Linked DNA regions of Gemmata palustris. The protein of the gene in region 2 interacts with the protein of the main gene of each other region in a pairwise test. Links are inferred from orthologs where the notes say so. Each region holds a gene or a part of one and is shown on either strand. Other genes may lie near its edges.

Region 1 (4,418 bases), 1.3 Mb from region 2 along the record:
CAATGGCTGGCCGGGGTGCCCTCGCAGCAGACGGCAAACGCGACACGCCGTGCGTCCTGGCTGAAGATGGCTTGCAGCGCTTCGCGGTACTCGACCGCGCCGAACCCGTGCGGTGCGAAGGACAGGGCCTTGGCCCCGCCGTCGCTGTCTTCGTAGCGGGCCTGGACGTAAAGGGACGGGTTGGCTTTGGCCCACAAGGTGTGCAGCCGTTTGCCGGCCCGATACTGTCTGCCTGTGATTACCTGGCGGGCAACGTAGAACTCGAGTGGGGCGTCGAGGGAGCGGTATTCCCTGCCTCCGCTGGTGCCTTCCACGGCTACGACATCACCGCGCTGCTTCCGGTGCCCTGTCAGCACCTCGGGCTTGCCGTCCTTGACCGGCGGCAGCCAGTAGCGTGAATCCCCGTCCGTGTCAGCCATACCCCACCCCTAGCCGTTCAGGGCGAGTGTGGCACAGGATGTTGGGGGATGGCAAGCGAGTTCTTGCGCCGTAACCAGAAGCGGGGTAGCTCTTTACCTCGTGTCCCCTTTCGCATTCGCAGCACCCGAACTTCTTGCCAACGGTTACAGCGTGCTCCCGCTGCGGCCGCGTGAGAAGTCGCCAGCGATTCGAGGCTGGCAGCGGTTCTGCACGGAAACTGCTGGTCCGCACCTCCTTCGCCAGTGGATGCGGGTTCCGGACGCCAACATCGGGGTATGTCTCGGTCCGGCAAGCGGGGTCACGGCCCTGGACTTCGACGAAGACGCGGACGGCCTGCACGGGCGGATCGTGGAGCTGGTAGGCGACTCGCCGGTCAAGAAGGCGGGGCGGCGAGGCTACACGGCCTTCTACCGCTTCGGTGGTGAGAGGAGCAGACACTACTCGTCCGGCAAGGTGAGCGTGCTCGACGTGCTCGCGACGGGGCGGCAGACCGTCGTTCCCGCTTCCGTTCATCCGGAGGGCGCCAACTACCGCTGGCTCACGGAGAGGACGCTGGAAAACACCCCTGCGGGTGAACTGCCGGAACTCAGGCCGGAAGCGATGGCTGAGGTCGCGCGGCTACTTCGCCCGGCGAAAGCCCTGTTCACACCGAGGGTTTCTCACCGAGGCAGGATGGCCGACGCGCTGCGGTGCATCTCCCCAGATGTCCCCTACCCGGTATGGCGAGACGTCGGCATGGCCTTGAAGGACGAACTCGGCGAGGCGGGCTTTCCGCTGTGGGTTGAGTGGAGCGCGGGCGGCGAGAAATACCCCGGCTCGGAGCAGGCCCGCCGCGTCTGGGACAGCTTCCGGGGGGAAGGCATCCACGCCGCCACCCTGTTCTACCACGCCGTCCGGCACGGGTATCGAGTTAGCCGCTAATCCAGAGGCGGAGGTACTTCAGCGCCTGCTGCTCCCACCACTCCTTCGGGGCGTAGAAGTCCTCGCCGTGCTGGTGCTGGTTCAGATGCTCCTCGCGGGTTAGTGGGACGCAGCAGAACTCGCCCTTCTTCCCGGTACCGCTCCCCATCCAGGTGCGGCGGACGTGCGCCGCCTCGCACCGGCCGACCCCGTCCACCCACTCGCTGAACCTGCCCGAGATGCAGGAAGGCTGGAAGCTAACCCAGCGGCGGAACTGCTTGTCCGTGCCTCGTTTGCGGGCCTGCTGCAGAAGCTGTTCGAAGTCGGTCACGCGGCGCCTCGGTGGCTCTTCCAGTCGAAAACGATCAGCTTGCCGCCGTTCTCCTTCAGCCGGTCGATCACCCGCTCGCCGGCGAACTCGGTCAGCGCCGGCAGCGCGAGGTTGCTGATCAGGACCGTCGGCTTCATCTGCTCGTACCGCTCGTTCACGATCTCGAAGAGGATGTTCCGCTCGGCGTCGGACCCGTACTGCACCCCGATCTCGTCGAGGATGAGCAGGTCGGGTGCGGCGAAGGCCGAGAGTGCGTCCTGCTCGCTCACCTGCGAATTCTTCCGGTAAGTGTCCTTCACCTTGCGGAATGCCCGGCCCGCGGTCATGTACACGGCCGCCTTCGAGTGATTTCGGATGACCTGGTCGGCGACGGCGCAGGCGAGGTGCGTCTTCCCGGTGCCGGCGTTGCCGCACAGGATCAGCGAGGTGCCGGTGCGGAGGTGGTCGAGGAACCGGTCGGCATAGCTCCGGCAGGTCGCCAGGGCCTTCGCCGAGCTGGAGTCGGTCGCGGTGAAGGCGGCGAAGGACTTACCCTCGAAGCGGGGCGGGACGGCGGCGTGCTGAAGGTGCTTCCGGATCAGGCGGTCACGGTGCTCCGCGGTATCCCGTATCTGCCTTGCGGCCTCCTCGTCGGAGCGAGCCTGCTCCTGCTCGGCTTCGCACACCGGGCACCGCGCGGGAGCCCAGTCCGCAAAGAGCCTGAACAACCTGACCCTCTGCGGGCCGTGGGTGGGGCAGTCCAGCGTCTCGAACCGTTCTTCCATCTTCAACTCGCTGGACATCTCAGGTGACCTCGAAGCCGGCGGTTCCGGCGCGGTAGTCTTGTTCGGCGAATCCGCCGTGGTTGGTGCGGGGCTTTGCATGTCGAATCTCTCCTTTCGGAAGTGGGGCTTCTCTCCGTGATTTGGCATTGGCTACGTCCTGGGTAAATAGCCCCCACCCGCGGGGCTGGACCTGCTTCTCGTGAAGTCGCTTGATTTCGGGCAAGATGTCCAGGTCAACACTCGCTCCGGACGTAATCCATTGGTGGATCACGCTCGTGTTTTGGGTGGCGAGCTGGGGGAACAGGGAACAGCCGTATTCGTAGACCCGCTGGAAAGCTGTCAACTTCGCGCGCGATTCATCGTCCTCTTCTATTACTGCAGTAGAAGATGAAGAAGCAGAAGAAGAGTTGACGTTTGGTTGAACCGGCGGCGGTGCGGCCGGTTGGCACTTGGTTGAACCACCGTTGGAAATCGCCCGTTTCTCAGCACGTTTGGCGGCGCTCTTCCGCCCGCCCTCGGCTGACTTTCGCTGCCACGCGGCCTGTTTTTCGGCCTCTTCGAGGAGTCGATGGTTGGTGAGGAAGCCCGGTTTCGCAGGGTGCGGCATGAAGCAATGACGGACCACCGACGAACCACCGTTCAACCACCCTTCGCCGAGACGCGACAGCCTGCTAAGCACGGTGTCGTCGTCGGGCAGCGAGCAGTCGCCGGAATCCCAGCAGTACGCAAGAAGTCGTATGTATGCCCCCTCGTACTCGGGAGGCATAAGTGCGATTTTGGAAGAAGATAGCCAGTCCTTGGCGTAGAACTGGAACGCTGGTGATTTGCTCGTCATAAGCCCCCTGGCTGTTCCCTGGATGGGAGTCGGGGAAAGCGGCCAGGGGGTCCACCTTGTCGGCTTCGGGAGCTACCCGTCGCCTATCCCCGCTCTGATAAGCTCACGGGGGAGCTGTTCGACCACTACCACAGCCCGTCCATCTTGACGAGGATTTTATCGTTAAGGGTAGTTAACCAGATTGCTTGCTGATAGCGGTTCTATCGTGACCGTCACTCCAGGCGTGTGGCCCCACTCCACTGTGCCTCGGTGGATGAGCGAATCGTCCGCCAGAATCGCCCGCTTGACGAGGAAGTCGCTTACGACCTTCTCCAGGTTGAACACGTCTCTGGCCCGCTTGTCTGGCCTGCCGAACGCGTACAGCACCTCCACAGGTTCCACGTGGCGGTGGAAGCGGTCAGGTTGCTTCAGCAGTGCTTCGAGAGCGTCGGCTTGCCACGCCTTGTAGCGGGAGCTGGGAAAACGGCCGCCGGTGCGGGGGTTGTTCACGAACAGGTTGTTCACCGAAGGGGGGAATGGAAGCCAGAGACGGGTCAAGTCTGCCCCGTGTGGCCATCCACCCCTGCGACCTTCGCCTTCAGGTCGGCGACCGCCTTCGTCAATTTGGCAATGTCCGCCTCGAGCAACGCGATTCGCTCCTGCTGGCGTTCGCGGCCGGAGTGATTGGAATCGGCCCAATAGTCCATGAGTGCGAAAAGAGCGTCCCGGTCGGAGAAGCCCCTCCTGACGAAGGACTGGAACAGCGTTTTCGACTCACTCTGCATTAACGAAGCGTTCCAGCTTTTCGCGGGTCGGCGACTGCAACCGCTTTGTTTTCCCGTTCAGCAACCGCATGACAGAGTGACGACTCGTCCCGGAAAGCTCTTCAAGTGCGCGAATGCTGCCCGCAATCTTGACCGCAGCTCGCGCTAAAAAAACATCATTCATGGTCGCACTTTCTGCTTGCGCGTGGTTTCAATCCGTGGTTTAAATTGGCCACGCTGAATGAAGAATGTCAACAAATGAATGGAGCCAAGGATGGCAAACAAGCAACGCCCCGTCGTCGAGCCAGGCATTTACTTCGATATGCCCGAGGATGTCTATCACGCTGCCGAGGGGCTGTCGTGCAGTGGCATAAAGCACCTCACCGTATCGAAGTTGAACTATTGGCACCGGAACCTGAACCCCG
Region 2 (4,590 bases):
CGCAGCCGTCGCCGGACGGGAAGTGGATCATCTACGGCTCGATGCGGGACGGGGTTCGCAACATTTACGTCATGAACCTGTCCGATCGAACCGAAAAGCGGATCACAGGTTTGAAGGCCGGCGCCGGCGCCATGTGGCCCCACTGGCAACCGGTCGGCGCCGGGCGGTAAGCTCTCCCAGGTGAAACGATGTCGAATACCAGTTCCGAGATTCGGTACCAAGTTCGTGATCTGATCGAGTACGCCACCGCACTTTTTGCCGCGGCCGGCTGTGACGGCGACAAGCCGGCCGCCATCGCCGCGGGGCTGGTCGAGGCCGATTTACTCGGCCACACCACGCACGGGTTGCAACTGGCCCCCACTTACCTCGGCGAATTGGAATCCGGAGGGATGATCCCACGCGGCGAACCGGAGGTGGTCGCGGATCGCGGTGCAACCGTGACCTGGGACGGGCGCCGGCTCCCGGGTGTGTGGCTCACCGCGAAGGCCGTGGACCTCGCGGTGGAACGCGCGCCGACCTACGGGGTCGCGACGATCGTCATTCGGCGGAGTCACCACATCGGTTGTTTGGCCGCGTTCCTTCAGCGTGCGACCGATCGCGGGCTGATGATTACGATCGCCAGTTCCGACCCTGCCGTGGCCAGTGTCGCTCCATTTGGCGGGCGAAAAGCGGTGTTCACCCCGGATCCGTTCGCGGTCGGCATCCCGACCGATGCTGACCCGATCCTGATCGACATTAGTGCGTCGATCACCACGAACGGAATGGCGGGTCGGCTCCGGCGCGAGGGGAAGACGTTCCCCGGTGCGTGGGCGCTCGATGCCGCGGGCGCGCCGACCGATGACCCGAACGCCCTGTTCTCCGACCCGCCGGGTTCGCTTCTTCCGCTCGGGGGAGCCGAATACGGGCACAAGGGTTTCGGGCTGGCGCTGATGGTCGAGGCTCTCACGCAAGGGCTGAGCGGCTTCGGCCGGGCCGAGGCGCCGACGCAGTGGGGTGCATCGGTGTTCGTCCAGGTGATCGACCCCACCGCGTTCGGTGGACGTGATGCGTTTCAGCACGAAACCGGGTGGCTCGCGAATGCGTGCCGCGACAGCCCGCCGGTCCCCGGGGTCGATGCGGTCCGCGTACCGGGCCAGCGCGGTCTCGCGCACAAGAAACGCGCACTGGCAGAAGGCGTTGTGCTCTATCCCGGCATTGCGGACGCCCTCGCCCCGCACGCGACACGCCTCCGCGTAACGCCCCCGCGCCCAATTGGGGCGTAAATCGTGCCGTATTTGCGTTATTTGCGCGGGCACTTGTTTCGGCGGATACCAGCCTTCCAGCCCGATGCGCCCCACCAGTTTCGGAGCTGTTGACAGGCGGGCGGAGGGAAGTGGCGCGAGAACTTCAAACTGATGCGCCCGCCCTGGCGCACCACGGCCCAAACGGTCCCCGTGGCGATGCGGTGTTCGGACGCGACCTCTTGGACCCGCTGGAGGAACGGCGCGGTCACGGTTCCCGTAGCGGACCGTGCTTCACCGCGTGTAATGCGGACCGCGAAGTACGGGGCCGGCTGACCCGCACGCCAGAGGCCCCAAACGACCGCTCCGACGATAACGAGCACCAGACCCTGGGCGAACAGTTCCATGCGGCCCCCGAACGCGGCTCAACCGACCTCGGGTGTGAATGTTAAGCCGAATCGGACGGGAGTTCAACAGTTCGATGACTCGGGCGCTCGTGCGGTGCCCGGCCCGGCTCATATGCCGCCGTCGCCCATGTTGACGTCGGCGATGTAGCTCTCGTAGCGGTTGTACTCTTTCCGCCACGTGAGCGTGATTTCGCCCGTCGGTCCGTTGCGCTGCTTCGCGATAATCACCTCGAGGACGTTGTCTTCCTGGCCCTCGAACTTGCCCGGGCGGTGCAGCATCATACAGGTGTCGGCGTCCTGCTCGATCGAGCCCGATTCGCGGAGGTCCGAGAGCCGCGGCTTGTGGTCCTGGCGGTCCTCGGACGCCCGGTTCACCTGGGCGAGCGCGATCACCGGGATTTTCAGCTCGCGCGCGAGGAACTTCAGCCGGCGGCTGATCTGCGCGACCTGCTCCTGGCGCGGGTCGCGGCGGTTCTCCGGCTCGATGAGCTGCAGGTAGTCGATCACGATGAGCTTCAGCCCGCCGTCCCGTTCGTGCTTCTTCTGCAGCCGCCGGGCGCTGGCCGCGATCTGGATCATCGTGCGGCTCGGCGTGTCGTCGATGTAGAGCCGGCACCGGCGGAGGATGTCGCCCGCGTCCATCAGTTTCTGGAGGTCGTCCGAGTTGAGGTGTCCCTTGCGCACGTTGTGGCTGCCCACGCGCGACTGGCAGCACAAGAGGCGCTCGGCCAGTTCGATCCGGGCCATTTCGAGGCTGAAGAACATCACCACCGGCGACTGACCTGATGAGACCCCTTCGACGATGATGTTTCTGACGACGTTCAGTGCGAATGCCGTCTTACCGACGGACGGGCGCGCGGCGATGATGACGAGTTCGGTGTTGTGCAGGCCCGCGGTCATGTTGTCGAGGTCGACGTAGCCACTGGGCAGCCCGCTGATCGCGAGGTTGTCCTGGCCGATGCGCGAGTCGAGCCGGTCGAACGCTTCCTTGACCACGGTCGAGAGCACCGCCGTTTCGCCCACCATCCCCTGCTTCGCCACCTCCATGATCTTGCGCTCGGCCTGCGCCACCAGTTCGTCGCCCGACTGTGTGCGGTCGTAGGCGTCGCGCAGGATCTCGTTGCTGGCGTGGATCAGCCCCCGCACCATTGCGGTGTCCTTAACGAGTTTCGCGTGGTACTCGGCGTTGGCCCCGGTCGGCACCGCCTCCCACAACTCGACCAGGTACGCCTGTCCGCCCACGTCTTCGAGCTGCTTGTTCTTTCGGAGCCGGTCGTACAGCAGCACGAGGTCGATGGGTTGCGCGTCGGTCGCGAGGTCGCACAGCGCCTGATAGATCTTCTGGTGCGCGTCGAAGTAAAAGTTGTCCGTGACGATGTGCTGTTGCACGGTCGGCAGCGTGTCGGGGTCGCGCAGGATGCCGCCGAGGACGCCGCGTTCGGCGTCGCGGTTCTGGGGCGGGAGGCGGTCGGTCAATTGTTGATCGTTGGACATTGCGAGTAGCTCACGACTTACGGCGAATCAGGCGCGCGGGCTCGGGAGCACGCACTCGGGGTCAGCGCGATTGATAACGGACGGCGCGGAAAAATGGAAGGCCGCCGCCGCTGGGTTGGGAAAGGGATGGTCGCGGCGCGGAATGGGTCGTCGGGGCGGGGCCGGAAAGTACGGGAAGGGCGCTTCCGCGGGTGCGCGATTACTCGGCACCCAGTGCTTCGATCCGCGCCCACAGATCATCCGGCACGGGCATCACGGAGAGTCGCGCCTGCTTCACGAGTTCCCACGAGGCAAACGCCTTGTCCGCTTTGATCGTGGCGAGCGTAACGGGTGAAGCGAGCTTGCGAAGTGGTTTGACCGTCACCGCGACGCACTTCCCGGCGGGGTCGGCCGGGTCCGGGGTCGGGTCGGCGGTCACCTCCATCACGCCCACAACCGACTTCAACTTGCCGGTCGCGTAGAAGAACACGTGATCGCCCTTCTTCACCGCGCGCAAGTGCTTCTGCGCGAGCGCGTTGGCCACGCCGCTCCAGGTGGTGGAGCCGTCGCGCGCGAGGTCCGCGAAGCTGTACGCCTCCGGTTCTTCCTTGAACAGCCAGCGTGCCATGAATTGAGCGCCTCGCGGAGCAAGAACGGGTGTCCGGTTGCGTAGAATTGGGTGGCGTGGTCCCGGCTGTTCGCTTCTGTGCTTTCACACCATGAGGGCCGGGGCCACGTCGCAAATCAGGTCAAGCGGAAAAACCCCCAGAGCCTTGTAAACGTAGTGTTTACAGCGCCCCGGGGTCCGTTGCAAGCAATTACTTTCTCCGCATCCGTGCGTAGGCAATTCGGGAGTCCGGTGGGGTTAACGGGAGTAAACGGGAGGGCGACTGGTGTCCATACTGTGGACACCAGTCAGAGTAGAGTCAGCTCTTCTTCTTGCGGGGGATTTTGGCCATGTTGAACGGCTCGACTTTCAGGAACTCGGGCACGTGGTTCGGGCGACAGTTCACCATCAGGTCAACGATGTCGTAGAGGGCACTGCTGACCGATATGCGTTCGTCCTCGGCGAGCGCGCGGGCGAGTTCGGAGTCTTGGTTGTTGAGTTGCGCCTCGACGTGTTCGATCTCTCCGAGCGTGCGCGCCAGCCAGCCCGTGAGCCGGTCGCGGAGCCAGGCGCTCTCCTTCTCCTGGTGCTTCTCGATCGCGAGGTTCTTCCAGTAGCTGAGATCGCTCAGGATGTCGTCGGCGTCAACGACGTCCGGTGCGCGGAGCTTCTTGAGCTTGGTCTTCCGTGTGTCAGCCATGCTTGTCCCTCAACATGCGTGGTGATGGGAGAGTGAACTTAACCGCAACGTCGCGGTCGAGTTCGCCGTCAATGAATCAAGCCAGTTCGATGACGAGAGGTCCGACCTGCAGCACGCGCAGGGCCGCCTCGTTGCTGTGGTGGAAGCACCAGCCGGCGCGCTTCAGAGTGACCGTGAACCATT

The links. Proteins that work in one complex are often made in the same cells at the same time.
Region 1: the proteins of dnaB (region 2) and J8F10_RS08995 interact in binary tests that used the Escherichia coli proteins (3 or more experiments, as listed by UniProt). The link is inferred for Gemmata palustris from one-to-one orthologs.

What each region holds. Positions count from the first base shown.
Region 1 is NZ_JAGKQQ010000001.1:2,265,558-2,269,975, forward strand. The notes cover bases 541-3,410. They hold J8F10_RS08995 (ATP-binding protein), read right to left. Parts: upstream 2,434-3,410; coding sequence 1,648-2,433; downstream 541-1,647. Other genes in these bases: J8F10_RS40305 (bifunctional DNA primase/polymerase), read left to right, coding at 541-1,341; J8F10_RS08990 (hypothetical protein), read right to left, coding at 1,331-1,651; J8F10_RS09000 (DUF1376 domain-containing protein), read right to left, coding at 2,435-3,250. Outside these bases: J8F10_RS08980 (hypothetical protein), read right to left, coding at 1-419; more of J8F10_RS40305, read left to right, coding at 520-540; J8F10_RS09005 (RusA family crossover junction endodeoxyribonuclease), read right to left, coding at 3,413-3,787; J8F10_RS09010 (hypothetical protein), read right to left, coding at 3,784-4,014; J8F10_RS09015 (hypothetical protein), read right to left, coding at 4,004-4,177; J8F10_RS09020 (PD-(D/E)XK nuclease-like domain-containing protein), read left to right, coding at 4,268-4,418. UniProt on the Escherichia coli protein: Required to load the replicative helix DnaB onto single-stranded (ss)DNA, to initiate chromosomal replication.
Region 2 is NZ_JAGKQQ010000001.1:3,517,915-3,522,504, reverse strand. The notes cover bases 929-3,737. They hold dnaB (replicative DNA helicase), read right to left. Parts: upstream 3,122-3,737; coding sequence 1,736-3,121; downstream 929-1,735. Other genes in these bases: J8F10_RS14470 (EVE domain-containing protein), read right to left, coding at 3,321-3,728; J8F10_RS14480 (DUF3634 family protein), read right to left, coding at 1,280-1,627; J8F10_RS14485 (Ldh family oxidoreductase), read left to right, coding at 929-1,262. Outside these bases: J8F10_RS14490 (PD40 domain-containing protein), read left to right, coding at 1-170; more of J8F10_RS14485, read left to right, coding at 189-928; J8F10_RS14465 (hypothetical protein), read right to left, coding at 4,027-4,407; J8F10_RS39870 (hypothetical protein), read right to left, coding at 4,484-4,590. UniProt on the Escherichia coli protein: The main replicative DNA helicase, it participates in initiation and elongation during chromosome replication. Travels ahead of the DNA replisome, separating dsDNA into templates for DNA synthesis.